DNA from 3 places in the Haliea sp. genome. Region 1 is predicted to be linked to each of the others. Evidence: predicted binding sites of a transcription regulator. Region 1 holds the regulator's gene; each other region holds the start of a gene.
The links. Region 1 encodes sigma-54, which starts transcription at its own class of promoters, with help from an activator protein. Its sites were predicted from a motif close to TGGCACANNNNTTGCNNT; they were not measured.

Region 1 (10,554 bases):
CCGGAAATGCGCAGCTCACCGTGCAGGCGATGCCCGCCGCGAATAGCCAATTTATCCACTAGATACTCCTGACGAACGGGCTCAGCCGCCCGCGCCCCATTGCTCAGGGGTAAACGTGCGTATGTTCACCGCGTGAATACTGCCATTGGCAATCTGCTCGGCAAGCGCGGCATACACCAGCTGCTGCCGCTGCACAGGGCGCTTGCCCTCAAAGACCTCGCCGATGGCCGTGATGTCGTAACGGTTGCCTTCACCCTCAACCCGGACATCGCAGTCCTGTAAATGAGCCTCAAGCAGGGCTGTTACGGTTGCCGCATCCATCATGTTCTTTCCCCAAAACAAGCCGCATTGGCGCAAGGCGCCGCATTCTAGGCGAATCGACGCTCAGTGGCGAGTGCCGCGACAGGTGCTCCCGGCCACGTCAGCTCTGGATATCCACCGCTGACCACTGTGCAATCACGGTGTCCAGATCGCCACCGTGCTTGCGTGCGGAAGCCTCGAACTGGCTGCGGTAAATCTCGCCGAGGTTGACATTCTCGATAACCAGGTTGCGCAGTTTCCACTGGCCATCGCGATCGCGCCCCATGTGATACACCAACACGTAGGGTTCGGCACCGCTGTTGTAGATCAGCTGCCGGACGGCGGCACGCGGGCCCGCCGACTCTTCTGCGCTGAGGTCAGGGACTTCGATTCTGGAGCCACCAAAGGCCAGCAGACCCTTGCCGTAGGTACGCACCAGACCCTCGCGCATGACCTCCGTGAAGCGCTCCAGCTGGTCGCGCAGCTGGTCGCGACCGGCGCCGTCCAGGGAGCGATAACGCTCTACACTGGCATAGGGGCCCATCACGCCACGGGCGAAGCCGCGGAAATCCACCACATCGTCCAGTATGGCCTGCAAGGTGTTGTAGAACCGCTCGGGCTCCGTGTCCATGTAGCCCTCGGCCTCGCTGACCGCAGACATCACCTGGTCGGTCGCCTGCCTGACCACCTCGTGGGCACCGAGTGGCGCAACCGGCTCAGTGGCCTGTACATTTAGGGCCACAACCATAAGCAGGGTTGCAGCCCATTGCAGCAATTGGGTCATACCTTATCCTTGAATGTCATTACATGCCGGTCGGCGCTCTGTATACTGCGCTCCCACAACCCCTGTGCCGAGAGCTGCCACGGCGTTCGACACCGCCGCGCCGGCAACAGTTCCATCGCTGTGGGGGCCGTCTACTTTAACAGGAAATGCGCTTTTATGCTGTTAGCAACAGCTGCCATTGTCATCGGCTTCCTGATTCTGATCTGGAGCGCCGATGTATTCATCGCGGGGGCGGCATCGCTGGCGGCAAACCTCGGCATGTCGCCGATTGTCATCGGCTTGACCATTGTATCGATAGGCACCTCTGCACCGGAGATCCTCGTTTCGCTGACCGCAGCGGTCACCGGTGCCGGAGCACTTGCCATTGGCAACGCGCTGGGCTCCAACATCGCCAATATCGGCCTTGTGCTCGGCGTGACGCTGCTGATTGCGCCACTGAAGGTACACCCCGGCTGCATGCGGCGCGAGCTGCCCACGTTGCTGCTGGTCACCCTGGCGGCAGCGCTTTTGCTCATCGACGGCGAGCTGTCCCCGCTGGACGGCATGGTCATGCTGGCAACGCTGGCGATCATCATGACCGCAATGCTGCGCGGCGAAGCTACCGACCCCGAGCTGCTGCAGGAGGCCTCCGAACTGACCCGCGAGCCCACCCCCCTGGCAACCGCCTGGCTCAAGTTTGGTGGCGGATTGCTGCTGCTGGTTGCCAGCTCGCGACTGCTTGTGTGGGGCGCCACCGGCATTGCTGAACAACTGGGGGTATCAGAGCTGGTCATCGGCCTGACCATCGTGGCCATCGGCACCAGTCTGCCGGAACTTGCGGCGACGGTGGCCAGTGCCCTGCGCGGCCATGCGGACATTGCTGTGGGCAACGTTATCGGCTCCAACCTGTTCAACCTGCTCGCGGTGATGGCCATTCCGGGCCTGATCGAAACCCAGGCCCTCGACGCCCTGGTGCTGTACCGGGACTACCTCACCATGGCCGGTATGACGCTGCTACTGGCGGCAGCGGTCTACCTGAGCCGCGGCCGGCACAAATCGGGTACGGAGGGCTATGCCTATATCGGCCGCAGCCTCGGCCTACTGTTACTGGCGGTGTACGGGCTGTACTATTACTGGCTGTACCGGACCCGCTGAGCCTGCCGCCCGCCATGCACGCACATGACCCTGCTGCCCACATCGCTTCCGCGCAACGCACGATCCGCATGGAGCGCGATGCCATCGCCGAACTCGAAGCACGTATCGGTGCCGGCTTCGCTGGCGCCTGCGAGCTACTGCTCGCCGTGAAGGGGCGCGTGATCGTAACGGGCATGGGAAAGTCCGGGCATATTGCCAGCAAGATTGCCGCCACCCTGGCAAGCACGGGCACACCCGCCTTTTATGTGCATCCAGCGGAGGCGAGCCACGGCGACATCGGCATGATCACTGCGGACGATGCGGTGATTGCCCTTTCCAACAGCGGCCGCTCGCCCGAGGTTGTCACACTGCTGCCGCTACTCAAACGGCTCGGCATACCGCTGATCAGCATGACCGGCAATCCCGATTCCCCCCTCGCCGAAGCCTCCGATGCCCACCTGGATACGGGCGTACACACGGAAGCCTGCCCGCTGAACCTTGCACCCACCTCCAGCACGACCACTGCGTTGGTCATGGGTGACGCGCTGGCCATCGCGCTACTGGAAGCACGCGGTTTCACAGCAGAGGATTTCGCCTTTTCACACCCGGGCGGCACGCTGGGTAAAAAGCTGCTCCTCAAGGTTGAGGACATCATGCATACCGGGGCGGCGATCCCGCGGGTAACACCCGCTACGCCACTGTCCGAGGCGCTGCTGGAAATCAGTCGCAAGGGGCTGGGAATGACCACCGTCACCGGGCCGGAGGACACACTGGTGGGAATATTCACCGACGGCGACCTGAGGCGCGCGCTGGACGAGGACGTGGATGTGCGCAACACCCCGATCAGCGACCTGATGACCCGCGGTGCGAAGACAATCGGGCCCAACATGCTGGCAGCCGAGGCGCTGCGCATCATGGAAGAAAACAAAATCACCTCCCTCGTTGTGCAACGCGGAGGGCGTATGGTGGGTGTGATTCACTTGATGAACCTTCTGCATGCGGGTATCGCCTGATATGGCCACCGAGCCCCACCCCGCACGGGCTATCCGGCTGCTGGCGCTTGATGTCGACGGCGTCCTGAGTGACGGCCGGGTGACCTACGCCAGCGATGGCAGCGAGTTGAAGTCCTTCAATATCAAGGATGGACTGGGTATCAAACTGCTGCAGCGTTGCGGCATACGGGTGGCGATCATTACCGGCCGCCGTTCGGATATGGTCGCCAGACGGGCCACAGAGCTGGGCATCGTCGACCTGTTCGAGGGCCGGGAAGACAAGCTCAGTGCACTGCAGGAACTCGGGAAACACCTGGGCCTGGCTCTCACCGAATGTGCCTACATGGGCGACGACCTTCCCGATCTCGGTGCAATTTGCGCGGCAGGTATCGGGATGACCGTGTCCGATGCGGTGCCTGAGGTGCGCGCCGCCGCAGACTGGTGCAGCCGCGCCCCGGGCGGTGCGGGGGCCGTGCGGGAGGCCGCCGAGTGGCTGTTGCAGGCGCGCGGGCAGTGGGACGACCTGCTCACAGAGTTCCGCTGATGGAGCGACGCAGGCGTCCATGGCTTCTCGCGGCGGTGCTGGTCGGCGTGGCGGCGTGGTACCTGGGCATCACGGGCGGTGGTCCGCTGGAGCGCAGACCCGTGGCGCAACAGGCAGATATTGTACAGACCTATCTGCTAGACTCGCGCAGCCTGACCTATGCGGAAGACGGTAACCTCGCCCATGTCATGGAGGCCGTGCGTGTGGAACATCGGGGTGACGATGAGGTCTCAGATCTGGAGCAGCCAAGGTTCTACTCGCATGACGGCAACAACCAGACCTGGTCGGCCAGTGCCACGCGCGGCCGGCTCAAGCACCGGACTGGCATACTGATATTGCGCAAAGACGTGGTGCTGACTGATGACAAGGCCGGGGGTGTTCTGGAAACCAGCGCCATGACCCTCAACCTGAAACAGCGCACCGCAAGGTCCAAGGTCCCGGTCAGGGTGACCCAGGGCAACAATGTACTTACCGCCGACGGGATGTTCGCAGACCTGAAGCGCCAAACCATACGCCTGATGCCCGGCGTGGAGGGGATCTATGTTCCGGAAGGCTCCTGAGGGGAGTCGCATTGGCCCACGTGCACTCAGCATCGGGCTTGCGGTGATCAGCCTGCTGCTGGCCAGCGCCACACAGGCGCTGCCCAGCGACCGCGAGCAGCCAATTCGAATCAGTGCTGATCAGGCCCTGCGCGATGAGCGCGAGGGCTTTACCGAATACACGGGAAACGTGCGTCTGCAACAGGGCAGCCTGCAGATCCAGGCCAACAAGCTCACCATCTTCCATGGCCGGGAGGCCGCTGACCGCATCGTGGCGGAAGGCAGCCCGGCGCGTATGCAGCAGCAGCCGGCGGCCGACAAGGCGGTTATTCACGCGGCAGCGCTCAGCATCGAGTATTTCAAATCCCAGGAGCGGGTGAAACTCAGCCGCGAAGCGCGGATTGAGCAGGACGGCTCGATTGTTACCGGCAATACCATCGATTATTTCATGGCGGAGCAGCGGGTCAGGGCCGACGCCGGTCGGCGCGAGGACGGCGGCCGGGTCGAGGTCGTCATCCCCGCCGAGGTGCTGGAAGGCGACGAACAAGAGGCGCAGCGTGGCGCAACTCAGGGCGAGTAACCTGGCCAAGGCCTACCGGGGTCGCAAGGTGGTCATCGACGTCTCGCTGGAGATTTCCAGTGGGCAGGTGGTCGGTCTGCTGGGCCCCAACGGGGCAGGTAAAACCACCTGCTTCTACATGGTGGTTGGCATTATCACGGCAGACGCCGGGCGCATCGAACTGAATGGCGAAGATATCACGTCACTGGCGATGCACGACCGGGCGCGCCGCGGGCTTGGCTACCTGCCCCAGGAGGCCTCCATTTTCCGCAAGCTGAGCGTGCAGGACAACCTGCTCGCGATTCTCGAAACGCGGCCCGACCTGGGCAAGGCCGAGCGACTGGCACACTGCGACCGGCTGCTGGAGGAGTTCCACCTGACTCACCTGCGCACCAGCCTCGGCCAGGCACTGTCCGGAGGCGAGCGGCGCCGCGTGGAAATCGCCCGCGCACTGGCGACCGAGCCCGACTTCATCCTGCTTGACGAACCCTTCGCCGGCGTGGACCCGATCTCGGTTTCCGATATCAAGGACATCATCATTCATCTGCGCAAGCGCGGCATAGGCGTGTTGATCACAGACCACAACGTCCGCGAAACCCTCGACATCTGCGAGCGTGCCTACATCGTCGGCGAGGGGCATATCATCGCCGAGGGAAATGCCCAGGAAGTGCTGGAAAACCCCCGCGTGCGCAAGGTCTATCTGGGCGAGCACTTCAGGCTTTGACGCAGGGCCTCACCCCTGCCCCGGGCCTCCACAATCCCGCAAGCAAATTTCGCGCCATTCTGTTGCGCGGCTACCTGCGCCAGCGCTACACTGGCATCACAGCCAACCCGCGGCGGTACCCGGGATGAATCCAGTACGTTGATGAAACAGTCGCTTCAACTCAAGCTTGGCCAACAGCTGACAATGACGCCGCAGCTGCAACAGGCCATCAAGCTGCTGCAGCTGAGCACCCTGGATTTGCAGCAGGAGATCCAGCAGGCGCTGGACAGTAACCCACTGCTGGAACTTGCCGAGGACGACTACGACGCCGAGGCTGAAGCCCGCGCGCTGGCGACCGAGAACAGCCAGTCCACCGGAGAAGCCACTCCGGAACAGGCCGAGCGCGACGTCGCCGCTAGCGCTGACGAATGGCAAACCGACACCCTCCCCGATGAACTCCCTGTCGACACCCAGTGGGATGACCTGCTGCCCTCCTCGTCGGCTCCCGCGAGTCAGGGGGAGGACGCGTTTGACGGCGATTTTGACGCGCGCAACAATGCCCGCGACAGTCTGCAGGACCAGCTGCTCTGGCAACTGAACCTGACTCGCCTGTCAGACACCGATCGCATCATCGCCATGGCCATTATCGATGCGACCGACGCCAACGGTCGCCTGCAGAGCAGCGTCGAGGATATCCACGAGTCCCTGACGCCGGATCTGGACATCGACCTCGACGAGGTCGTGGCAGTGCTGCACTGCCTGCAGCAGTTTGAACCGGCCGGGGTCTGTACACGCGACCTGCAGGAATGCCTGCTTGTGCAACTGCAACAGCTTCCCCCGGGGACACCCTGCGTGGAACAGGCGCGGCTGATGATCAGCCGGCACATGGCACAACTGGGCAGCGGAGACTACAAGCAGATCATGCGCCGTATGCGCCTCAGCGAAGCACAGCTGAAAGAAGTGCTAGACCTGATCCGCACCCTCGACCCAAACCCGGGGCAAAGCGTCGGCGAAGACACCACGGAGTACGTGGTTCCCGATGTCTTCGTGAGCAAGCGCAACGGCCGCTGGGTGGTCGAGCTCAACCCTGACATCGCCCCCAAGCTGCGCATCAATGACAGCTACGCCAGCCTGATACGTCGCGCCGACAGCAGCGCCGACAACACCTTCCTGAAGGACAACCTCCAGGAAGCGCGCTGGTTCCTGAAGAGCCTGCACAGCCGCAACGAAACGCTGATGAAAGTGGCGAGCAAGATCGTGGAACACCAGCGCAATTTCCTTGAGTATGGCGAAGAAGCCATGAAGCCGTTGGTGCTGCATGACATTGCGGAAGCCATCGAGATGCACGAATCGACCATATCCCGCGCCACGACACGCAAGTACATGCACACGCCGAGGGGTATCTTCGAACTGAAATATTTCTTTTCCAGCCATGTGGGCACGACTGAGGGTGGCGAGGCCTCTTCCACCGCCATCAAGGCGCTGATTCGCAAGCTGGTGGCAGCGGAAAACCCGCGCAAACCGCTCAGCGACAGCAAGATTGCGGCCGTATTGGAGGAGCAGGGTTTGCAGGTGGCCCGCCGTACCGTGGCCAAATATCGCGAGATGCTGATGATCCCGCCCTCCAATGAGCGCAAGAGATTGGTCTAGACTATCAGTGTACTGCCCGGCAGTACTTTGTCAGGTTGCCGCTGGCAGAAAGCGGCACACCGGTTCCGGGCGACCAGCCCGGCTTTCATGAGAAGAAGGAGTCAGGTATGCAATTGAACGTCAGCGGACACCACGTAGAGGTTACTCATGCGCTGCGTGAATATGTGGAGAGTAAGTTCGAGCGCCTGCAGCGACATTTTGACCAGATAACCAATACCGAAGTCACCCTGATTGTGGAAAAAATGGTGCAGAAGGCCGAGGCCAACGTGCACATTTCAGGCGCGGATATCTTTGCCGCAGCGGAGTCAGAGGACATGTATGCAGCGATTGACGCACTGGCGGACAAGCTCGACCGCCAGCTCATCAAACACAAAGAAAAGGCGCGAGCCCGTTAGGAACTTTCATGCACGTTCTTTCTGAACTGCTGACGCCGGGGCGCACGGTCTGCCGTGCCCCCGGCAGCAGTAAAAAAAGGCTCTTTGAAACGCTGGCCAGCGTCGTCAGCGAGAACAGCCCGGAGCTCGCGGAGGCGGATATCTTCGCCCAGCTCATCGCGCGCGAACGCCTGGGCAGTACCGGTCTTGGCGCCGGCATTGCCATTCCGCATTGCCGTATCGCCAATTGCAGCCAGCCCATCGGTTGCCTGGTCACGCTGGAGGAGCCCATTGACTTTGACGCACCGGACGATTTGCCGGTGGATATCCTGTTTGTGCTGCTGGTGCCCGAAGAGGCCCACCAGGCCCACCTGGACATCCTGGCACGCATCGCCCGCCTGTTCAGTCAGTCCAGCTTCTGCGACGCACTGCGTGATGCCCCCGACAGTGCCACGCTGTTCCAGCGCGCGACCGAGTGGCAGGCCTGACCCGCGCCATGCACCTGGTAATCATCTCAGGCCGCTCGGGGTCCGGCAAAAGTACCGCCCTGCACCAGTTGGAAGACGAGGGGTTTTACTGCATTGACAACCTCCCCGCGGCCCTGCTGCCTGCCTTGGTCGATGAGGCCAGCCGCCCGGGCTTTGAGCATTTCCGCGGTGCTGCGGTGTGCATTGATGCACGCAACGCCTGGCGCAATCTCGAAGACTTTAACGCCATCGTCGACGCACTGCCGGACAGTGTGCGCAGCGAAATCCTGTTTCTGGACGCGCAGGACAGCGTGCTGATCAAGCGGTTCAGCGAAACCCGGCGCAAACACCCCTTGAGTGGCGAGCAGATGCCGCTGGCGGAAGCCATCGAGCGCGAACGCGAGCTGCTTGAACCCATCGCCAGTGCCGCTGCGCTGGTGCTGGACACCAGCCAGCTGACCATCTACGAACTGCGGGATGCCGTGCGGCAGCGGCTGATCGGCGAAAGTTCGGGCAGCATGTCGGTACTGATACAGTCCTTTGGCTTCAAACGCGGCGTGCCGACGGATGCTGATCTGGTGTTCGATGTGCGCATGCTGCCCAACCCCCACTGGGTGAAAGAACTGCGCCTGCAGAATGGGCTTGACACGGAAGTGCGGGACTTTCTCGAAGCACAGCCGATGACCGGCGAGTTGTTCGACAGCATTTGCGAATATCTGGATCGCTGGCTGCCGCAGTACCGGGACAGCAACCGCAGCTACATGACCGTGGCGATCGGTTGTACCGGTGGCCAACATCGGTCAGTATATCTTGCGGCCAGGCTCTACCGGCACTACAAAGAGCAGTACCCGCAGGTTCATATTCGCCACCGGGAACTGCAGTAACCGTGATTCAAGCGCAACTGACCATCATCAACAAACTCGGGCTGCATGCACGTGCCGCCGCCAAGTTCGTCAGCTGTACCGCGGGCTACAGCAGCACTGTGCGGGCCGGCCGCAACGGCGAGATGGTCGACGGCAAGAGCATCATGTCCATCATGATGCTGGCGGCGGGGCAAGGCACGGTGCTCGACATCGAGGTCGATGGCCACGATGAGGAAGCCGCACTCGAGGCGTTGCGCACGCTGGTTGAGAACCGCTTTGATGAAGGTGAATAGGTCACACTGACTCCCCGCCACATTGTTACGCCCGGCGCTTTGCCGGATAATCTGCGCTGCATTGCCACCAGCCCCTTTTCCGCGGACCCGTAAGCCATGGCGCAGCCCTCATCATCACAGGCAAGACTCGAACGCCTGTCCCACGCGCTGGGGAGTGGCACGTTTGCCGATGTCAAACGCATGCTCAACGGTCTGCCTGCTGCCGATGTCGCCCACCTGCTGGAATCCTCGCCGCCCAAATTCCGCCATATCCTGTGGCAGATGGTGGAACTGGAGAACGAGGGGGACGTCATCAACGAGCTTGGCGACGAGCTCCGCGTACACTTCCTCAGCGACATGGATGCCGCGGAAGTCGCCCAGATTACCGAACACCTGCAGGACGACGATCTCGCCGACATCCTGCAGCAGCTCCCGGACCGCATAACGCGGGAAGTTCTCGACTCGATGGACCACCGGGACCGTGCCCGTCTGGAACAGGTCATGAACTATCCGGACGACACTGCCGGCGGCCTGATGAGTACCGACACCATCACCATCCGCCCGCCATTGACGCTGGATGTGGTGCTGCGCTATCTGCGCCGACACACCGAGATACCTGCCATGACCGACAATCTGATTGTCGTCAATCGCAATGATCAGTTTATCGGCCTGTTGCCGCTGAACACGCTGTTGGTGTCCGACCCCTCGGCCACCGTGCGGGAAATGATGCTCACTGATGTTCCACCGATTCCTGCCTCCATGCCGGACGATGAAGTGGCGCGTCTGTTCGAGCGCAATGACTGGGTCTCGGCCCCGGTAGTGGATGACGACGGACGCCTGCTTGGCCGTATCACCATTGACGACGTGGTCGACGTGATCCGGGAAGACGCCGATCACTCGCTGACGTCGATGGCCGGCCTGGCTGAAGATACCGACACCTTCGCGCCAGTACTCAACACAGCCAGCAGGCGTGCCATCTGGCTGGGAATCAACCTGGTCACAGCATTCATTGCCGCCTCGGTCATCAACATTTTTCAGGATACCATCGAAAAAGTAGTGGCGCTGGCGGTGCTGATGCCGATTGTGGCCTCAATGGGGGGCATCGCCGGGACCCAGACGCTGACGGTGATGGTACGCGGTATCGCCCTGGGACAGGTCAGCAAGAACAACGAATCCTGGCTGATCCACCGTGAGGTGGGGGCGGGTATCCTCAATGGCCTGTTGTGGGCAGCCGTGGTGGCAGTAGCCGCGTCCGCCTGGTTTCAGGACTGGACCCTGGGCCTGATCATCGCCCTGGCCATCATCATCAACCTGGTCACGGCCGCGTTTACCGGCGCGGCCCTGCCCCTGCTGCTGAAGCGACTTAAAATCGATCCGGCCCTGGCGGGTGGCGT
Region 2 (10,554 bases), on a different contig from region 1:
GGTGGATGATGACCTTCAGCACCTGCTCAGCTCCTGGTTCAATCCCGGCTTCCTGCAGTTGCGTACCATGGACTGGCAGACCCCGGCAGTGGTGCTGGAAAAGCTCATTGAGTATGAAGCCGTGCATGAAATGCAGGGCTGGGACGATCTGCGCCGGCGCCTGGACGCCAAGGACCGCCGCTGCTTCGGGTTTTTTCACCCCGCGCTGCCCGACGAGCCGCTCATTTTCGTGGAAGTGGCGCTGGTCACGGCCATCTCCAGTTCAGTGCAGACCATCCTCGCGCCCCATGAGGGCGTGGTGCCACAGCAGCGCATCAACACAGCCATCTTCTACTCCATCAGCAACTGCCAACCCGGCCTGCGCGGCATCAGCTTCGGCAACTTCCTGATCAAGCAGGTGGTAATGCGACTGAAGGACGAAATGCCACAACTCAACGAGTTCGCGACACTCTCGCCGATTCCCGGCTTCCGCAAGTGGCTGACTTCGGTCCTGGCCAACGAGCAGCAGCCGCTGCTCTCAGCCGAGGACGCATCATTGCTCACCGCACTGGATACGCCACGCTGGCTTGAAGACAGCGCCCTGCAGGCACGCCTCAAGCCGCTGCTGATGAGGCTCTGTGCCCGCTACCTGGTGCAGGAAAAACGCGGCAGTTCGCCACTGGACCCGGTTGCGCGCTTCCACCTGGGCAACGGCGCCAGCGTGGCGCGGCTCAACTGGCTGGGGGACACGTCGGCAAAAGGATTGCGCCAATCGGCCGGGCTTCTCGTGAACTACGCCTACGACCTGGAGGAGGTTGAAGAGCATCACGAAGCGTTCCTCAACCGGGGCGAAATCGCCTGCGCCCCGGCGGTGAAAAAACTGCTCGCCAGCTGAATTCAGGGGGCAAGCCCGTCCTGATCCGCGCCCTCGCGCACCGGCAGCATCAGATCCTCCTTGGTCACGCCCAGCATCAGCAGAATGTTCGACGCCATGTAGATCGACGAGTAAGTGCCTACCGTAATGCCGACCAGCAGCGCCACCGCGAAGCCGAAAATCATGTCGCCACCGAAGATCGCGAGGGAGATCAACACCAGCACCGTGGTCAGTGATGTCACCAGGGTACGCCCCAGTGTCTCCGTGATCGAGCGGTTGATGACCTCTGCGGGTGTCAGGCCGCGCAGCTTGCGAAAGTTCTCGCGGATACGGTCGTAGACCACGATGGTGTCATTGAGCGAGTAGCCGATAACCGCCAGTACCGCCGCCAGCACCGTGAGGTCAAACTCAAGGCCGGTCAATGAAAAGAACCCGATGGTAATGACAATGTCGTGTACCAGTGCAATCACGGCACTGACTGCAAACTTCAACTGAAAGCGGAACGCGATGTACAGGGTAATCAGCCCCAGTGCCAGCAGCATCGCCAGGCCTCCCTGCTCACGCAGTTCGTCACCCACCTGCGGGCCGACAAACTCCGTGCGACGAAGTTCCACACCGCCATCGGCCGCATCGCGTAAAACGCTCAACACGGTCTCACCTGCCATCTGCGAATGCCCCTGGGGCAGCCTGATCAGAACATCCCGGTCGGTACCGAAGGCGACAACAATGGCGCCCGGAAACCCGCCCTGCTCCAACGTGCCACGCACCGCCGCGAGGTTGGCGCTTTCGGCAAAGTGCACCTCGACCAGCGTACCACCGGTAAAGTCCAGGCCCCAGGCGAGCTGCCGACCAAAAAAAGACGCCACTGATACCAGCAGCAACACCGCGGAAACAGCCAGCGCCAGTTTGCGCCAGCCCATAAAATCAATTACTTGCATCGAAAGTTACCCGTCATAAACACACCATGGATCGCGGCACCAGCCGATACCGGAGATTCCGGCATCACACGCTTGCAGCGCCGCATTGGGCAGTGGATCAGACGAGCCCGGGGGGACCCTGGGGAATCAGTGGATAGCGGGTAACATGAAGGCGTACCGCGGCCTCAGCCAGCGGCACCGTGTGCAGGACGTGATGAGAGATGGAAAAATCGTGGGCAACCGGCGCCGCGTCGGGCATGACGTCGTCAGTGGTGTCGCCCACGGAGCGCTCGCCAAGCAGCGCCGACCCAAAGCTCCACAGTGGCTCCAGCTTGCCCTCACTGGCGCCGGGAGATTGCCAGACAAGCAGGCAGGAGAGAATGACCCCGGACAGAAGCAGATACGCTCCGCAGCGGGCGATGCTGGCAATCCAAAGCGGGTTAGACACGGGGCAAAAGTGCACTCAATGCGCGAATAGCGCACGTTATACACGGCTCCGGACTGGACTGATAGCGGGAATTTTACCGATCACTCCGCTTCACTGTCTCCAGGCTGTCTCATCCGGGGCGGAACTTGAACTTGGAGGATTACCGTCCGGGGGTGCCTGCGATCCCGTAGGCGTAAAGCCCCCAACACAGGGCTTTACACGCAACGGAGAGAAAAAAACACCTGGCGTTCTGCTGGTCAACAACAACCACCTTGGCACCAGCCCAACCCGATGGTCTCCCCATTAGCACGGTTGGTCTATAAAACCCAGACCAAGCGTGCTAACGGATAGGAGCTCTATCTTCATGCTTTCTTGCGCCTTGACCAGCCGAGGCCCACGAGGCCCAAGCCAAACAGAGCCAGCGTTGCGGGAGCAGGAACCGGCTCAGCTGCACCCTCGAAAACAATTTCTGAATAATCAACGGCCCAGGCATCACCCGAACGGATTCCAGCAATACTCACAATAGCTGTGCCATCTGCCAGTAATGAAGGATTAAAAGCGAAACTGAAAGTTTCAACTAATATATGACCGAAACCATCATTTGGCATGGAACCGACTTCAGTGCCATCCACCAGCACAGAATATGGACCGCCTATATCGGCAATTCCCGCCGTCCTGATGTTGAGCAGAGCACTTGAATATGAGCCAGAAGCGAACAAATGCGTCCAAAAAGGGGCGCCTCCGTTTACCTGTACATCGGTAAAAGCGGGATCGGCTGCAGTAGCAGTCACAGATCCCCATCCACCTGGAAGCCAGGTTGATCCATCTTCAATACAGGCACCCCCGGTACCAAAGCAGTCTTTATCTCCGACAAGACTGGTCATGGGAGTTGCCAGACCACTATTGGAAAAAACAGTAAGAAAACCCGCAATGGGCAACCACTTCCAGATGATATTTGTTTTCATAATTCCTTACCCCTTGATTAGCGGCGTTTATGCCGTCTCGCCGGACAGCTAGAAACTGTTGTTTTGGTTAAAGTTAGCCCCCGCAGCATGCACTTAGCACAGCGAAATCGCGCCAACCTTTCACCGCGAGCTCTCTGGAAGCAATAACCAAGCCATTGAAATTTTTATGTCATAAAAATATATGGTTACAGAATTTTTTTTAGAAGAGCTGGAAACTGCAGTGTAAAATATATTGACATTTGCAGGCCTATAAAGGCTTTCCATCTAGCCCTAGTAGTTTGACTCGTGTCTGGGGCTCGCGACCCCAAAATTGGGTCGCGAGCCGGATGGTATTATCAACAGGGTTTAGTGAATATCGGCGCATCCCCCGTTAACTGGGTAGAGCCCCCGAATTTCCCCCGAACGCAAAAAACGACCCAAGAGGGTCGTCTGCAAGATGCTGATTTTACAGTGGTAATTGGTCGGGACGGCAGGATTTGAACCCGTCCGTGGAGGCAAACAGGGTGCCACCGGGGCCAAGAATCAATAACTTACAGCACTTTTACCCCGTTCTACCCCACGTCAAACCCGGGCATTGGTAACGATCGTGGTAACGGATAGACCGGATTGGCCTGCCAGCAGGGCGCCCACACAGGCAGTCTGCTCAATCTTCATCATCGCCCGAGATAGCTGGATCCAATACGGCGCCAGCAGTCTTTGAGCCAACTTTACAAATCTGTCAAACTCGATTGACACAGCCTAGACAAAAGCTATACAAAGTAGTTGGCGCACTATTGCTGTGTGCAAAAGAACAGTGCTGCTGGCGAAGGAGTGCTCCGGCAAAGAATGGATAGAATCTTCAAATTCGTGGAAGGAATTGTCTCGTTTCGGGACCCTGATCTCGCTGGCCACCATTTCCGGTCCGGTGGCGATGCCTACAACTTCGCCATGCACCTCGGTTGTTCCAGTGACGAGGCCCTGAACTTCAAGCGGGCAGCAGAGATCCACGATATCGGCAAAATGGCGATACCCGAAGTCATCCTGAACAAGGCATCACGCCTCACTCCCGCAGAGATGGCGCTCGTGAAGCAGCACGCAGAAATTGGGCATGAAATCATCTTCCCTCTAGGCTTAGAGCAGGAAGTACAGGATGTCGTACTGCTTCACCATGAGAACTTCGATGGTAGCGGGTATCCCAAGGGAATAGGTGGCACCGAGATCCCATGCTTTGCCAGGATGCTCCGGATTTGCGACACCTTCGATGCCATTACCGAAGACCGCCCCTACCACAGAGGTGTCCCCTGGGATCAGGCCCTCAACATTATGGAGCGCGACCGAAGGTTCTATGACCCGGAGCTTCTGGACGAATTCACAAACATGATGCGAAACCTACGGACGCTGGAAAGAACGTAGCCAGCCGATTGCACCACATAGAAATGGCCACACAAGAATAATACTTGGTCCAACCCACGAATTCGAAGCCGTCTGCAAAGCAGGCAAGAAGTACATCATCCAAGCCTTCCGCGCCCACCTCCCCTACTTCGACCTCGCGGGAGAAACCAGAAAAATTGAAGTCTGGCCTTACAGAACCGCGGAGGGTCAGGTCGTAAAGGGCCTGAGGAACGGATACTTCAAGATCAAGGACTGCGGAACCGTACTACGCCAGATCAAGAACGGGCAGTGACAGCACCCACCACACTTAAACCAGCTTCGGCAACATCATCTGTTTGTCGCCAGGGATATTCGCCGGTAACCTCTCCCGTTGCCATGATGGCCCCAGGTAGCAGGCACAGGAAGCACAGCATTGGATACCCAGCAGGATCACGCCGCCCCCGTCGATAACGGCCAGCTTGAGGCCTTCATCACCCGGTCTAGCCGTCGCGGATGTTATCACTGAGGATTACTGCTATAGCTTTATCAGCCTACCATCATCAAATTCGTAGAAATCTGGATTTCGCTCAGCCACCAGTTCCAGAATCTCATCTAGCATCTGAGAGAGTGAAACCTCATTATCTGGGTCTCCAACCTTGAATGGACGAACAGAAACACTATTTGGTGAAGCCTCCAGAAGAATTAAGTAGAAACGCTCGAATTGCTCCTCTCGCCCAGCAGGATCTGACCTATCAGTAAAAAGCTTCAATCGGGCATGTGCATTCAGGAATGTGGAGCGTCGCTTTGGAGTTCCGTCATTTTCGGCCCCGGCATCCAGGAAGAAAAAAGCGGCAAGAACTGAATATGGAAACCTTCTATGCAATGTGACCGCCTCCATAAGCAAGTCACCGCGACGATTGGTTAAATTTTTCTGATAATTCCTAGTTTTTCCATCCTTGAAGTTTATAGTCTTGACCGAAATTGCCATTAAAAGACCTGATTCTTCAGTGGACCATGTAATATCAACTTTTTTTGAGCCCAGACCACCGGCCATGTTGCTTTGCACTTAAAACTGACCCGGGATTTGCATCTAATATTGACCCACCCTGAACGCCAGATTATGGCGTAGATTTCAGTTTCCTGCCTCGTCTTCCTGCATCCTGATTCACTGTCGAGTTTTTCAACCGGTAGCTGTCGTTGCCGGTCTCCAGGATATGGCAGTGATGGGTCAGCCGATCCAGTAGCGCCGTCGTCATCTTTTCGTCTACAAACACCGACGACCATTCAGCGAAGCCGAGGTTGGTCGTGATGATGATGCTCGTGCGCTCGTACAGCTTGCTGATCAGATGGAACAGCAAGGCTCCGCCAGCCTGACTGATGGGCAGGTAGCCCAACTCGTCCAGTATCACCAGATCGGTGTGGATCAGGCGATTCGCCATTCGCCCCTGTTGCCCGGCCTGCTTCTCCTGCTCCAGGGCGTTAACCAGCTCGATGGTGGACAGGAACCTCACCCGCTGTCGGTGGTGCTGGATTGCCTGGACGCCAATGGCAGTGGCCAGATGCGTTTTGCCCGTGCCGGGGCCGCCAACCAGGACAATGTTCTGCGCGTCCTCCAGGAACTGGCAGCGGTGCAGTGACTTCACGAGCGCCTCGTCCACCGGACTCTGGCTGAAGTCGAAGCCGGTGATGTCTCGGTAGGCCGGGAACTTCGCCACGGTCATCTGGTAGTTAATCGAACGCACGTCCCGCTCAGAGGCTTCCGCCTTGAGCAGCATCTCCAGCACCGGGATGGCCTGCTGGTAGGCCGGGGACGCCTGCTCGGCGAGTTCGCCGATGGCATCGGCCATGCCGTGCAGCTTCAGGGTTTTCAGCGTGGTGATCATGGCATCAGGTTTCATGGCGCGCCCTCCGCAGGCTGTCGTAACGTGCCGTATCGGCCACAGGTTCGCAGACCAGTTTCAGCGCCGGTGGCGGTTGCAGGCGCTGGGGTCGCTCTGGTTCCTCCAGCCGGCTCAGGCAGTTGAGGATGTGTTGCTTGGAGGGCTCGCCGGATTCCAGCGCCAGTGCCACCGCCTGCACCACCCGCTGCTCGTCGTGTAGCAACACCAGCGCCAGAACTTCAACCATCTCCCGGTCGCCCCCTGGGCGCTTGATCAGCCTGGCGCGCAACTGTCGGAAGCTGTCGGGTAGCTCGAGGAACGGGGCGCCATTGCGCAGGGCACCGGGTTTACGTTGTGCCACCGAGAGGTAGTGGCGCCAGTCGTAGACCGTCTGCCCCGGCGGGCGCCTATCCCGACTGAACACGCGCTCGTGCTCGGCCACCACCTGGGCTTCGGCAACGATAACCAACCGCTGCGGGTATACCCGCAGGCTTATAACCCGGTTGGCGAAGCTGGCCGGTACGCTATAGCGATTGTGTTCGAAGGTGACCAGGCAGGTGGAGGAGACCCGCTTGCTGTGCTCGATGAAGCCGTCGAAGGCGGCTGGCACCGGCATCAGGTGCGACTGCTCATCCAGCAGGCATTCGGCAATGGAGCGAGCCTTGAACTCTGGATGCGCGGTCTCCGACCACAGCTCCCGGCAACGCGCCTGCAGCCAGTTGTTGAGCTCCTGCAATGACTTGAACGGCGGCGGGTCGTACCACAGGCCATGGCGGGCATCCTGCACGCCTTTCTCCACCTGGCCCTTCTCCCAGCCAGCCGCTGGGTTGCAGAACTCGGGTTCGAACAGGTAGTGGCTGACCATGGCGTAGAAGCGTTTATTGACCTGCCGTTGCTTGCCGCGGCCGACCTTGTCCACTGCGGTCTTCATGTTGTCGTAAATGCCGCGCTCGGGGATACCACCGAAGGCTGCAAAAGCGTGGTAGTGGGCGTCGAACAACATCTCGTGGGACTGGGTCAGGTAGGCACGCAGGAAGAACGCGCGGCTGTAACTCAGCTTCACGTGGGCGATCTGTAACTTGGTGCTGACGCCGTTGATCCGCACCCAGTCCTCGCTCCAGTCGAACTGGAAGGCTTCGCCGAGGGCGAACCGCAAGGGAACAAAAGCCTGCTTGCCGGCGAGCAGCCGGGCGTCCTGCTGCTCCTGGCGCCACTGGCGGGCAAAGGCTGCGATCCGGTCGTAGGAGCCGGTGTAGCCCAGTCCAAGTAGATCCCGGTACAGCTGCTTCACGGTGCGGCGCTGCTTCCGGTGCCGCCGGGACTCCCTGAACAACCAGTTGGTCAGGGTCTCCTCGTACTCGTCCAGCTTGCTGGGGGATTTGCGCGCAGGGTACGTTGGTTCGAGATCCTGGCTAGCCAGATACTTGCGAACCGTGTTTCTGGAAAGACCGGTGCGGCGTGCGATCTCCCGGATCGGCAGGCCGTCACGCAGGTGCCAGCGTCGAATTACACTTACTAATGCCACGTCTATCACTCCTGAAACCCCTGCTCATTTTTTATGCAGGGGGAGTTTTACACGTGGGTCAAAATTCGATGCAAATTTGGGGTGTTAGTGGGTCAATTTTGGATGCAATTCAACACCTCTGGCCTTACGGTCACTGAGCTTTTCCATGAATACCCTCGTTTATATTTGCCATCCAGGCGCAACTAACGATTACCCTGATGGTGATGTTTATCAGCTGTTCACCCCGGGTAACTGGCTGTATAGATATACAGCATAATCTAACATATCCACGCCACTTTACTAACCGTGGATGACCTTTCCACAGCTAACAGTCTACCCACAAGATGCCTTTGAGCTGCTACGCTTGGTTGGAAACTTGGCAATCATAATGGTGGCCACCAGTGATCTCCAGCGAAGGTTGCCACGTTTATCTCTTCAACGGTTTCCAGGGCAAGGATTGATCAATAAATGAGCAAAGGCAGCGACTTCGGCATAGGCATGGTGTGGGCCATCCTCACCATCACCCTGGCGATCATCCCGATGTTCGCCACCATCCTCTATGGCTTGTGGCAGTGGCTAACCTGATCCGGGCCAACAAGCGGAGCTTTCGATGACGATTGATGATTGGCTAGACCAAATGCCGGAGGACGAGCGTGAAGCTCTGTGCGTTGCGGACGGATGGCGAGCAGGGGCAGAGGCAATGTTGTTGAATGCCGCCCAAAATTGACCCACCTAAGGGGGTAATTTCCATCCAAAACTGACCCACTGAATCGACTACCCTGCTCATTTTTTGAGCGGGGTACGAAGGAGTGATCACAGTGGGCATGTTAGCCAAGATTCGGCGGATGTATTTCCGCGACAAGGTCCCCCTGCGCGAGATTGCGCGGCAGACCGGTTTATCCCGCAACACCCTCAGGCACTGGCTACGTCAAAGCGAGATGCGCGAACCCGCGTATCCCCGTCGCACCGTCCCCAGCATCCTGGACCCTTACAAAGAACAGCTGGCGACCTGGCTACGCACCGACAGTCACCGTCCCAAACGCGACCGGCGCACCGCCAAGGTATTGTTCCATTTGCTGCAGGCGCAGGGCTATCCGGGTGGCTACGCCCGAGTGGCCATCTTTGTCAGGCAATGGCGCGAAGCCGGCGGTGCCGCCCCGGCCCGCAAAGCCTTCATCCCCCTGAGGTTTGCCCCTGGTGAGGCCTTCCAGTTCGACTGGAGCTGCGAGTACGCCGTGATCGGCGGCATTCGACGTCGACTGGAGGCGGCCCATATCAAGCTGGCCCACAGTCGCGCCTTCCTGGTGGTGGCCTACCCGCTGCAGACGCATGAGATGTTGTTTGATGCCCATGCCCGAGCATTCAAGGCCTTTGGTGGCGTGCCCCGACGCGGCATCTACGACAACATGAAGACGGCAGTGGACAAGATCGGGCGTGGCAAGGAGCGCACCGTCAACGCGCGATTCCAGGCGATGACCGGCCACTACCTGTTTGAGCCGGAGTTCTGTAACCGGGCCGCGGGCTGGGAGAAGGGGGTCGTGGAGAAGAACGTGCAGGACCGCCGCCGGCAACTGTGGGCCAATGCCAACGCCCGCCACTGGCCTTCACTGGAGGCGTTGAATGACTGGCTCGCCAGCGAATGCCGTGCGGCCTGGATGGACATGCGTCATCCAGATTGCCCCGACCTGACCCTCCTTTCGGTACTGGAGGATGAACAGCCACACCTGATGCCCAATCCACATCCGTTTGACGGCTATATCGAACAGCCGGTGCGAGTCTCCGCCACGGCCCTGATCCATTATCAGCGCAGTCGCTACAGTGTGCCAGCGGAGCTGGCACACCAGGTCATCAGCCTGCGTGTGTATCCCTGGGAACTTGTCCTGGTGGCCGAGGGTGAGGAGGTGGCGCGACACCGCCGCTGCTTTGAACGCTACCAGACGGTCTATGACTGGCAACACTATGTCGGTGTGCTGCAGCGTAAGCCTGGAGCACTGCGCAATGGCGCCCCGTTCACCGAGATGCCTGAGCGCCTCAGGACCCTGCAGCGGTATCTGTTGCGTCAGGAGGGTGGCGACCGGATCATGGCTCAGGTCCTGGCCGCGGTTGTCTCCGAAGGACTGGAACCGGTGCTGGTCGCGGTGGAGCTGGCACTGGAGTCCGGCAACATCAGCGGCGACCACGTGCTGAACGTGCTCGCCCGGCTGCAATCACCGTTGCCCCCGAAAACGCCGGTGGAAACCTCGCTGACGCTCAGTGAGGAACCCCTGGCCAATGTGCAGCGTTACGACCATCTGCGCAGCCCGGTGCCGGCGGAGGTGAACCATGTCGAATGACCTGATCTCACAGCTGAAGTCGCTAAAACTCCATGGCATGGCGCAGACCTTGCCGGAACTGATGGCGAAGGCACGTAGCCACGCAATGGATGCGGAGCAGGTGTTGCAGGTACTGCTGGCCGCGGAATCGGCGGAGCGGGAGGTAAAATCCCTGGCCTATCAGATGAAGGCGGCGCGGTTCCCGGCACATCGCGATCTGGCGGGCTTCGATTTTACCCAGGCACGGGTCGATGAGGTGCTGGTCCGGCGGCTCCACGATGGTGAGTTCATGAGCAGCGCACAGAACGCGGTGCTGATTGGCGGCCCAGGAACCGGCAAGACTCAT
Region 3 (10,554 bases), on a different contig from region 1:
CCTGCGCATGTGACAGGCCCACCTCCTCGAGCAGGGCCAGGGCCTCCTCCCGCGCCGCGCGCCGCGCGCTGCCAAAGAGTGCTCCTGTCAGATTGCGGCGTGCGAAACCGCGGGCAGCCATCACGTTCTGCAAAACGGTCATATGCGGGAACACGGAGTACTGCTGAAACACGATACCCCGGTCGGGGCCCGGTTCACCGGGCACCGGCTTGCCGTGCAGCAGTAACTCACCGCTGCTGACGGGTTCGGTGCCCAGCAGCATGTTCAGGAAGGTGCTTTTACCGCATCCCGAGGTGCCTACGAGGGTAATGAACTCCCCTTCCTCTACCCGCAGGTTGACGCGTTCCAGCACGACATTGTCACCGTACTTCTTCCACAGATTGCGCGCTTCAATCATCAGTGTCCCCCCTGGTGGTGCCACGGAAACAGGCGACGGCTGAGCGCGGCCAGCAGCGCATCAATCACAAACGCCAGCAGGGTAATCCAGGCCACATAGGGCAGGATGACGTCCATCGCCATGTAGCGGCGCACCAGAAAGATGCGATAGCCAAGGCCCTCGGTCGCGGCGATCGCTTCGGCCGCAATGAGAAACAGCCAGCCGGCGCCCAACGAAAGACGCACGGCGTCGACCAGTCGCGGCATTAACTGCGGCAACAGCACGCGGCAGATGATCTGGCTGGTATTGGCTCCCAGCGTTTGCGCCTTGACCAGCTGCTCCGAAGGTATTTCCTGCGTGCGCCGCTGTATGTCACGGGCAATGAACGGAGTGATGCCAATGGCGATCAAGGCCACCTTCGACAGTTCGCCCAGACCAAACACAATGAACAGCACGGGAAGAATCGCCAGCGGGGGAATCAGCGACACCACGGTCAGCAGGGGACTCGCCGTCGCCGCCACCAGCGGCAGAGCGCCGGTGAACAATCCCAGTGCAAGGCCGATCACCGCCGCAATCATCACCCCCAGTCCAAGCCGGGTAAGGCTGCTCAGCGTGTCCTCCCAGAGCAGGTAGTCGCCGCTGCGCTTGCTCGGCTCGAAAGCCATGCGCTGTATGGCATCGCCGATCTGCGCGAAGCTGGGCAACAGTTTGTCTGCGGGGTTTTCCGCCAATCTGGCATCCGAGGCCAGCATGTACAGCAGCACCAGAGCCACAAAAGGCAACAGGGCAAGCAGCACGCGCAGCATCGGCGCAGGTGTCTGGTTAATCAGGCGTTTCATGATCCATCCTTGCTGGGGCGAAGCACGGGAGCGCAACGCTCCCGTGCTCCTCCGTGAGCCTAGAGTTCGCCGTCCAGGGCCATTTGCATATAGGTCGGATCAAAACGCAGCTTGATGTTATTGCTATCGCCGTAGACACCCGCCGGTGTCTCCACGCCGATAAACGTGGCATCGGGCGCGCCCTCACCCAGCAAGCCGTGTTTGTGCGAGAACTCCGCCACGGTCTGCATGGTCGCCTTTACCTGTTCGCTGTTGGTCAGGGCCAGTGCTTCCGCCGGGGTGTAGAACATTTCCGTGCTGGCCAGCTGTGCCTCAAAACCTGCAAGGTCGGTCCCGGACAGTTCCGCCAGGAAAGTCTTGGCGGCGGTCGCGCGCTCATCGCCACCGTTCATGTGCGCCATGATTTCGTACCACGCCCCGGTCAGCGCCTTGCCCAGCGCCGGGTAGGCCGCCAGCGTCTCAGTGTTGATGATAAGCAGGTCAATCACCTCGCCGGGGATCTGGGACGAGTCAAATACGAGGTGGCTGTCCGGCATGGCGGCCACTTCGCTCAACAGGGGATTCCAGGTCGCGACTGCTGTCACGCCGGGTGTCGCATAGACCGCCACCATATCGGCATCCGAGGTATTCACCACCTGCACATCGCGCTCGGTAAGACCCACGCTTTCCAGGCCGCGGGCCAGAAGATAGTGAGACACACTCAGCTCGACCAGATTCACGGTCTGCCCCTTGATGTCCGCCATCGAGTCTTTGCCTTTGAGCACGATCCCGTCATTGCCGTTGGAAAAGTCGCCGACGATCAGCGCCGTGCTGTCCACACCGCCCGCAGCCGGAATGGTCAGCGCATCCATGTTGGTCATGGTGCAGGCATCGAACTCGCCCATGCTGTACTGGTTGATGGATTCGATGTAGTCGTTGATCTGCACCACTTCGATGTTGATGCCGTATTTATCGGCCCATTTCTTCACGATGCCCTGCTCGGCACCGTAGGCCCAGGGCACCCAGCCGACGTAGATCGACCAGCAGATCTTGAAGCTGTCGCGGGCCGATGCCGTTGTCGACAACATCACAAGGAGCAGGAATAAGGTGAATCGCTTCATGGTGTACCTCTCAGTCGGGTTGGGTCGGTTGATCACAGAGTACCCCCGGCATTTCGCCTTCAGTTCTCCCGGGCTTTTATCCCGCCGTGTAACCCTTCACCGAAAGGTCGAGTGCTCTCGGACCAGTCACCACCGATAGTGTGGTCGGAACCCTAGCGCTCTATTGGTTTTCATGTCACGTCATGTCAGGAGTACGGACGGGTAAGGCAAAGCAGGAACCGTGCCAGACCCGTCAATCCCGCCGACAACACCCACACGGCGACCCTGACCGGGACACGCTGCACCGCAAAGTGCACCAAATGCAAGCGCCGCGCCATTCTGGTGCATTCTGTGAAGACATCCGGGCTGGCGGTCCGGGCCAACCCGAACCCTGCTCACCACCATTGCCGAGACTTGCACCAAAAAGGACGCGGGATGCACAGCTCGCGGTGCATCAACCCTTGACTTATCCGAGTCATTTTTCACCGCCCAGCCATTTTTTTCATATTTTTCAACACGTTGCAATTATACATACATCTTGGCATGGAAGTTGCTCCCCGGTACAGGGCACGCTATCCAGGACCCGATCATGCAATTACGCACCTTTAAAACCCTCTGGGGCCACACTGGCAGCATCGACCAGGGTGCCCTGCTCGCCCGCGCCGCAGGTTGCGCCGGGTTGGAAGCACCGGCAACGCACAGCGCGCCGGGGCACCTTGAACAGCTCGCCAGCGCGCTGCAGACACACGAGCTGGAGTGGATCCAGGAAATCTGCACCGCAGGCTCCTACGTACCCCGGCGACACGCCAGCATCAGCGAACACCTCGAGGACCTTGAGGCACAGATTGTGCTGGGCAAGCCCCTCGCGCCACGCTTTATCAACGTGATGGGCGGCTGCGATGCCTGGCCGGTTCAGGACAGCGTGGACTTCTTCAGGGCGGCCATGGACATCGCCGACCGGCACGGTGTGCTCTGCTCCTTTGAGACGCACCGTGGAAGGAGCTTTTATTGTCCCTGGAACACTGTGGCTATACTGCAGGAGCTGCCGGCACTGAAGATCACCTGCGACTTCAGCCACTGGGTAGTCGTCAGCGAACGCCTGATGGACAGTGAGTGGGACGCCGTCACGCTGGCCGCACAACACGCCCACCACATCCACGGGCGTGTCGGTTATGACCAAGGCCCCCAGGTGCCCCACCCAGGTGCACCCGAGTATGCCGAGGCACTGGCCAGTCACCAGCGCTGCTGGGAGGCCGTCTGGCAGGCGCAGCAAGCGCGGGGCTACAGCGAAACAACACTGACGCCGGAATTCGGGCCCGATGGCTATCTGCACCACCTGCCGTTTACCAACGCCCCCATCGCAGACCTCTGGGAACTCAACCGCTGGATTGGCGCCGAGGAGCAAAGGCACTTCGCGCGCTGGTCGCATGCCAACGCCACCAAGGAGGCCCGTCATGCGTGACGCTCTCAAACTGCGCGACCCCGCGGGCGCGCACTACACGCTGCTGGTGCTCGCCTATATTGCACTGACCTATACAGGCGGCTGGGCGGCGCTGTTCCAACCCAGTGCAGCGGTCAACGCGCTGGGCGTTGTCGTGCTGGCACACAGCATGCTGATCGCCGCCTACCTGCTGCACGATTGCGGACACAACGCGGTATTCATGTCGGCGAAGACCAACGCGGCACTGGGCAAGGTGCTCAACTGGATAACCGGCAGCTGCTACGGGCGCTTTGAGGATATCCGCTACAAGCACATGCGCCACCATGTCGACAACTACGACCCCGTGGTGTGGGACTACCGCAGCTTCCTGAAACGCCACCCCGGCCTCGCGAGGCTGGTGCATGCCGCGGAATGGGCCTACATACCCGCCGTTGAAATCATGATGCACACCATGCTGATCCTCGCACCCTGGGTGATCGAGTCCAAACGCGCTCAACGCGGTCGTGTGCTGCGCGTATTGCTGGTTCGTGGTGCACTGCTCGGGCTGGTACTGTTCATCAGCCCCGTTGCCTTCCTGCTGTATGCGCTGGCGCAGCTGTTGCTGCTCACTGCCCTGCGCTTCATGGATTGCTACCAGCACAACTACGAGGTGATTTTTAATCTCGACGACCCGGATACAGTGTTTCCCCACAAGGGTGATGCCGAGTACGAACAGCGCAACACCTACAGCAACCTCCTGTCACACCGCTTTCCCGCCATCAACCTGCTGGTGCTCAATTTCTGCTATCACAATGCACACCACGAGAAGCCCACGCTGGGCTGGTACCGCCTGCCAGAGCTGCATCGCAGCATGCAGCCCGACGTCGAGGCACAGACACTGGGTTTTGTGCCGCAGGCGCGTGCCTTTCACAAACACCGGGTGGCACGCATTTACGCTGAAGAATACGGCGCCGATGAGGTAAAGACCTCACTCAACGAGGGGCGCGCGGTCGGTGTCGACGCGCTCAGCTTCCTGACGGCGTTCTAGATCGCGATGCATCAGGCCAACCCGCTATTCAGTTCCGCCCGCAGAGTCGCTGCCGTCGCCGGCTCCCGAACTGTGCTGGGCATTCTGGGCTGGGCGCTGTTCATCGGCGGCTGGTGGCTTGCCGCGCATGCCGAGATCGCGCCACCGCGCCTGTTTCCCGGGCCGGAAAAAGTGTTTACCAGTTTGTATGAATTACTGGTGGAGAAGGATTTTGCCAGCGATATCTGGGCGAGCGTGAAGCGCATTCTGCTCAGTTTCGGCATCGCCGTGGCGATTGCCCTGCCGCTGGGTCTGCTGATGGGCGCCTACCGTCCCATCGATCGCGTACTGGGCCCGGTAGCCAGCGCCTTCCGCTACCTGCCGGCACCGGCGTTCATCCCACTGTTACTGATGTGGCTGGGCACCGGGGACGAGCAGAAAATCGCCCTGTTGGTGATCGGCGTGCTGTTTTTCCTCATCATCATGCTCGCCGACGTTACCCGCCAGGTGCCCAGGGTATACATCGAAACCGCCCGCACCCTCGGCCTGCGCGCGCCCCAGATTCTGCTTTCGGTCACGTTCAGGGCCAGCCTGCCAGGCTATCTGGATGTGCTGCGACAGATGCTGGCGGTGAGCTGGACATATCTGGTAATCGCCGAAATCGTCGCCGCCACCGATGGCATTGGCGCCATGATGATGCGCGCCAAGCGCTTTGTGCATATTGACGACATCATGGCCGGCATTCTGGTCATCGGCCTGCTCGGCCTGCTTTTTGACGCACTGTTCAAACTGCTGCATCGCACTGCGTTTCGTTACCTCGAGTCCCACTAGCAGCACTCAACCGCAAAGGAGCACCACTATGCGCTATATTCGATCCGGTATTGCCATCCTGGCCCTGGCCCTGGGGTCGGCCACCCAGGCCGCTGACCCCGTGAAACTCTCACTCTTTTCCTGGCCCGGCTACGGGTTCTGGTTTATCGCCAAGGAGAAGGGCCTGACCGAGGGGTTGGAGCTCGACATCAGCATCATCGAGGATCCCTACCAGAGCTTCGCCCTGATGACGGCGGGGGAACTCCACGCCACCTCAAGCACCGCGGAGTATGGTCCCATTGCGGCCGACAAGGACGTTGGCATCAAGCTGGTGACCTACACCAATCCGTCCTACGGCACGGATAAAATCATCCTCGCACCCGGCATCACCAGCGCGGAGCAGCTCAAAGGCCAGACAGTCGCAGTGCTGGAGGGTGGCCTGACACAGATCTTCATGGCTGAATGGCTCACCGACAACGGCGTGGAAATCAATGAAGTCACCTTCACCAACCTGATCATGGACGATGCCGTGGGCGCGATGGTGGGCGGCACCGCGGCCGCCGCGGAATTCTGGGAACCCTTTGGCTCCCAGGTGCTTGAAGCCATGCCAGGCGCCACGGTGGCAGCAGACTCCACCGAGGAAAAGTACATCACCACGGCGCTGCTGGGCGACGCCCTCTACATGAGCACGGCCTTCCTGGAGCAGCGGCCTGAAGACGCGGCCAAACTCACCCGGGCCTACTTCAACGCCGTGGATTTCTGGAAGACAAACACCGCGGAAGCCAACCAGATCATCGCAGATGGCCTGCAGTTCACGGTGGCGGACGTCGAGCAGGTGCTGGGCAGCACGGGCGACATTCTCAAGGGCGGTATCTTCGTCTTCGACCGCGACCAGGCCGCGATCTTCATGGGCCTGAAAGACGGTGAACTGCCCCTCGGAATTGCCGCCGACGGCATGCAGAACCACTGGGATATCACCACGGACTGGTGGTTGAAGTTTGGCTTCATCGACAAGGCCATGCCGATGGCGGCCGGGGTCGACACGACGCCGCTGGCGGCAGCGCTGAACAAATGACCGCAGGCACACACAGCGGACTTACCGTCTCGGGCGTCAGCAAGCGTTTTCTGCTGCGCTCGGGACAAACCCTGACCGCGCTGGACAACATCAACTTCGAACTGCCAAAAACCGGGGTCGGGGTGTTACTGGGACCGTCCGGTTGCGGTAAATCCACCTTGCTGCGGATTATTGCCGGCCTGGAGACACAGGATGAAGGCGACATCACCGTGGATGGCAGCACCGTCCTCGGGCCCGGTATAGACCGCGGCATGGTCTTCCAGAACTACAGCTCCTTTCCCTGGCTGACAGTAGAGGAAAACGTCGCGTTCGGCCTGAAAGCCCGGGGCGAGGCGCTCAGCCTGCGCGAGGGGGTGGTTCCGTATTTCATCAAGGCAGTCAAGCTGGATGGCTTCGAACGCGCCTACCCCCACCAGCTCTCGGGCGGCATGCAGCAACGCGTCGCCATCGCCCGCAGCCTGGCCAGTAATCCGTCACTGCTGTTGATGGATGAACCCTTCGGCGCACTGGACCCGGAAACACGCTGGCAGATGCAGAGCCTGCTGTTGGAAATTGTCCATCAGGAACGTACCACTGTGCTGATGGTGTCCCACGACATCGAGGAAGCGCTGTATCTGGGTGACGTGGTGTTTTTTATGGGCACGCGGCCCGGGCGCCTGCTGGAGACCATCCGTCCCGGCCTGGAGAAGAGCAGCACCGATCGCGATGCCATACTGGATTTCGATGAATACCGCTTTCTTGAGCGAAAAATTCGGCAGATGATGCGTGCGCAGTCACTGGACTGTGCGTAGCAGGCGCAGAAACTCACCGACAAAGAAGTCGAGATTGTTATCCAGGTCGGTGATGCCGGAATCGAACAGCCAGCTCTGGGTCAGTCCCATCAGGTAAGCATACATGGACAGCGCCACCGTGCGGCTCGCAACACCTCCCTGAACGCCCTGCTCCCGACGGTAGCGCTCCACCCAGGCCGCAAAGGTCGCAATCAGGGAGGCCGTCAATGCGCGTTCGCGCGCCAGTGTTTTTGATACCGCCTCGGTAAACTCGGTCTTGTTGAGAAAGATCTCGAATGACTGCCGAAAATAATGATCATCCAACAGCATACGCAGCCACTGGCGAGAGAAGTCCGCTGCGGCCGCGAGCGGATCGCTGGCCTCGTGGTGCAGCGCAACCAGCCGCTCCAGCGGCAGCTGTGAGTAGGCAAGGATTTCTTCAAACAACTCTTCTTTGCTGGCGAAATGCCAGTAGATGGGCCCGCGGGAGCACCCTGCTTCCTCCGCAATAAGTCGCAGGGTGGTGCCGCTGTAGCCTCGTTGGCCAAAGAGTTTGAGTGCCGCATCCACCAGGCTCTGCCGGGTTTTCGCTGCATCCTCCTTGGTTCGCCTCATGATCCGACCCGAGCAATGGAAAACCTACAGTGTAGGGACGCGACCGGCAAAGGCAAGTCGCGACCCGCGGCGGTAACGGTTAACCGAAGAGTCGCAGATAGCGTGCCACTTCCCAGTCCGATACGGTGTTGTGGTAACTGTCCCACTCCGCCCGTTTGAAGTCGACAAAGGCCTTGTGCATCGAAGGGCCCAGTACCTCGTAGGCCAGCTCATCAGCGGCGATAGCCTCTGTCGCCTCGGCGAGGGTCTTGGGCAGACACTGAATGCCGGCCTTGGCAATTTCCGCATCACTGTAATGGTACATGTTTTCCCGGTGCGGCTGACCGGGGTCAATACCCTGCTCTATGCCCTCCAGCCCTGCGGCAAGCATCAGGGCCGCACCGAGATAGGGATTGCAGGCGATATCCGGCGCCCGGCACTCGACCCGTGCACCGGCACTGGGGATACGCAACATATTGGTGCGATTGTTATTGCCGTAACAGCAGAACACCGGAGCCCAGGTGGAGCCAGACATGCTGCCCTGCCGCACCAGCCGCTTGTAGCTGTTCACGGTGGGCGCGACCACGGCGCTGATGGCCTTGGCGTGGCGCAACACGCCTCCGATAAACTGGTAGGCGAGCTCGGAGACACCGCAGTCGTAACGATCGGCGTCCGGGCTCGCTGCGAACAGATTCTGCCCGGTGTCCACACTCGCCAGGGACATGTTGTAATGGGCGCCGCTACCCGTGCGGTCGGCGAAGGGCTTGGGCATGAAACTGGCGAAGGCACCATGCTTGCGCGCAATTTCGTTGGCCAGCAAGCGGAAATACACCAGGCGATCGGCCATGGTCAGCGCATCCGCGTAATTGAAATCAATTTCGAACTGGCCGTTGGCGTCCTCGTGATCGAAGGAATAAACACCCCAACCCATGTCAGTCAGCGCCTGAACCAGTTCGTCGATAATCACGATGTTATCCATCATGCTGGGGATGTCGTAACAGGGCTTGCCCAGGGTATCGCGCTCACTGAAAGGCACCGGGCGCCCGTCAGCCCCCTTGCGCAGGATGAAAAACTCGGTTTCTATCCCCAGGTTGAAGGTAAACCCCATGGCAGCGGCTTTCGCCAGCTGACGCTTGAGAATCGTGCGGGAGCAGGCCTCGAAGGGTTCTCCCTGCAGATACAGATCGCTGGCAAACCAGGCCAGCTCAGGGTTCCACTGGCACTGCTGCATGGACGCCATGTCGGGCATGGCGGCCACTTCATCATCGGCAATGTCCTGCGGCACGCCGTCGAGGGCCGCGCCGGTAAACAGCTCCGAGCCGGCAAACATCTGCTTGAAATGGCCGACAGGCACAAACTTGCCCTTGCTGGCGCCGTGAATATCCACGTAGCTCGCCATACCGTATTTAATACCCTGTTCCAGACAACGCTGTTTCAACTGTTCAATGTTCATGACTGCTCCATAGGCGGGAATGTTTCTTGCTAGTCAGAAGCATCCAAGAAACATGCCAGAATGTATGTTTAAATTGTCTGACCTGAAACCGGAGTTAAGCCATTGAAAAACAAGCTGTATTGGCAGGAACACGAACATGCGCTGGGGGACCTTGTGCTGGAAAGCGGCACGGTGCTGCGCAATGCCCGCCTGCACTACCACCAATTTGGTGCGCTGAACGCACCAAAAGACAACCTCGTGTTGCTGCCCACCTACTACGGCGGCGTTGCCGCCAGCAACCGTGCCTGGGTGGACGATCCCGACAGCCCACTCGCCAGCGGTGACTACTGCGTGGTCATTCCCTGCCTGTTTGGTGCCGGCGAGTCCAGTTCGCCCAGCAACACGCCAGCACCACAGTCCGGGCCGGATTTCCCACGGGTGAGTATCGGCGATAACGTGCGTGCACAACAGCTGCTGCTACAGGCGCGCTTTGAGGGCGCCAATCCCCGGCTGGTGATGGGCTGGTCGATGGGGGGGATGCAGGCACTGCACTGGCACAGGGCCTGCCGCAACGCCGTTGGCAGCGTGCTCGCCGTCTGTGCCACCGTCGGCTGTTACCCACACAACCGGGTTTTTCTCGATGGTGTGGCGGCGGCCCTCACGGCGGATGCGGCCTTCGCCGGCGGTCACTACCGCACACCGCCGGTCCGCGGCCTTGGCGCATTTGCCACAGTCTATGCTGGCTGGGCCTACAGTCAGGCATTCTTCCGCAACGCGCGCTACCGCGAATTGGGTTTTGCCGATATCGGGGACGTACTGGACTACTGGAGAGAGGATCACCTGCAGCAGGACGCCAACAACCTGTTGCTGCAGCTGCGTACCTGGCAGCAGGCACCGCTGCCAACGGCTGACACCGATTCTGCGCAGTCGGGCTGCCCCGGCATCCTCATGCCCTGCAGCACTGATCTCTATTTCACGGCGGAGGACGCCGCGCACGATGCGACGGTTCTGGGGATGGAGTGTCGGGTGATCGAATCGGAATTTGGCCATGTCGCCGGTGGCCCTGGGCGCGTGGCCGCCGCAAGCCGCCAGATCTTCGCCGCTGCGGCCGAGTTGCTCGCCGCCAGCGCCT

Region 2: the regulator sigma-54 is predicted to act here: its motif matches at 3,300-3,317, upstream of R3E49_RS11840 (PEP-CTERM sorting domain-containing protein).
Region 3: the regulator sigma-54 is predicted to act here: its motif matches at 2,524-2,541, upstream of R3E49_RS00800 (putative urea ABC transporter substrate-binding protein).

The regions. Positions count from the first base shown of each region.
Region 1 is NZ_JAWKZJ010000005.1:105,105-115,658, forward strand. Features, by position in the region: gene murA (UDP-N-acetylglucosamine 1-carboxyvinyltransferase) at 1-59, opposite strand, end outside; gene R3E49_RS10750 (BolA family protein) at 82-324, opposite strand; gene R3E49_RS10755 (phospholipid-binding protein MlaC) at 422-1,084, opposite strand; gene R3E49_RS10760 (calcium/sodium antiporter) at 1,241-2,218, shown strand; gene R3E49_RS10765 (KpsF/GutQ family sugar-phosphate isomerase) at 2,233-3,210, shown strand; gene R3E49_RS10770 (KdsC family phosphatase) at 3,212-3,733, shown strand; gene lptC (LPS export ABC transporter periplasmic protein LptC) at 3,733-4,293, shown strand; gene lptA (lipopolysaccharide transport periplasmic protein LptA) at 4,274-4,852, shown strand; gene lptB (LPS export ABC transporter ATP-binding protein) at 4,830-5,555, shown strand; gene R3E49_RS10790 (RNA polymerase factor sigma-54) at 5,697-7,184, shown strand; gene hpf (ribosome hibernation-promoting factor, HPF/YfiA family) at 7,292-7,579, shown strand; gene ptsN (PTS IIA-like nitrogen regulatory protein PtsN) at 7,588-8,046, shown strand; gene rapZ (RNase adapter RapZ) at 8,055-8,909, shown strand; gene R3E49_RS10810 (HPr family phosphocarrier protein) at 8,912-9,181, shown strand; gene mgtE (magnesium transporter) at 9,278-10,554, shown strand, end outside.
Region 2 is NZ_JAWKZJ010000006.1:675-11,228, reverse strand. Features, by position in the region: gene R3E49_RS11855 (malonyl-CoA decarboxylase) at 1-874, shown strand, start outside; gene secF (protein translocase subunit SecF) at 877-1,791, opposite strand; gene R3E49_RS11845 (hypothetical protein) at 1,889-2,218, opposite strand; gene R3E49_RS11840 (PEP-CTERM sorting domain-containing protein) at 2,560-3,162, opposite strand; gene R3E49_RS11835 (HD-GYP domain-containing protein) at 3,988-4,554, shown strand; gene R3E49_RS11830 (hypothetical protein) at 5,048-5,566, opposite strand; gene istB (IS21-like element helper ATPase IstB) at 5,631-6,410, opposite strand; gene istA (IS21 family transposase) at 6,400-7,917, opposite strand; gene istA (IS21 family transposase) at 8,715-10,229, shown strand; gene istB (IS21-like element helper ATPase IstB) at 10,219-10,554, shown strand, end outside.
Region 3 is NZ_JAWKZJ010000001.1:169,860-180,413, forward strand. Features, by position in the region: gene R3E49_RS00790 (ABC transporter ATP-binding protein) at 1-397, opposite strand, end outside; gene R3E49_RS00795 (ABC transporter permease) at 397-1,215, opposite strand; gene R3E49_RS00800 (putative urea ABC transporter substrate-binding protein) at 1,275-2,315, opposite strand; guanidine-I (ykkC/yxkD leader) riboswitch at 2,379-2,482, opposite strand; gene R3E49_RS00805 (sugar phosphate isomerase/epimerase family protein) at 2,884-3,756, shown strand; gene R3E49_RS00810 (fatty acid desaturase) at 3,749-4,762, shown strand; gene R3E49_RS00815 (ABC transporter permease) at 4,769-5,572, shown strand; gene R3E49_RS00820 (ABC transporter substrate-binding protein) at 5,601-6,626, shown strand; gene R3E49_RS00825 (ABC transporter ATP-binding protein) at 6,623-7,417, shown strand; gene R3E49_RS00830 (TetR family transcriptional regulator) at 7,400-8,011, opposite strand; gene glnT (type III glutamate--ammonia ligase) at 8,091-9,443, opposite strand; gene R3E49_RS00840 (alpha/beta fold hydrolase) at 9,546-10,554, shown strand, end outside.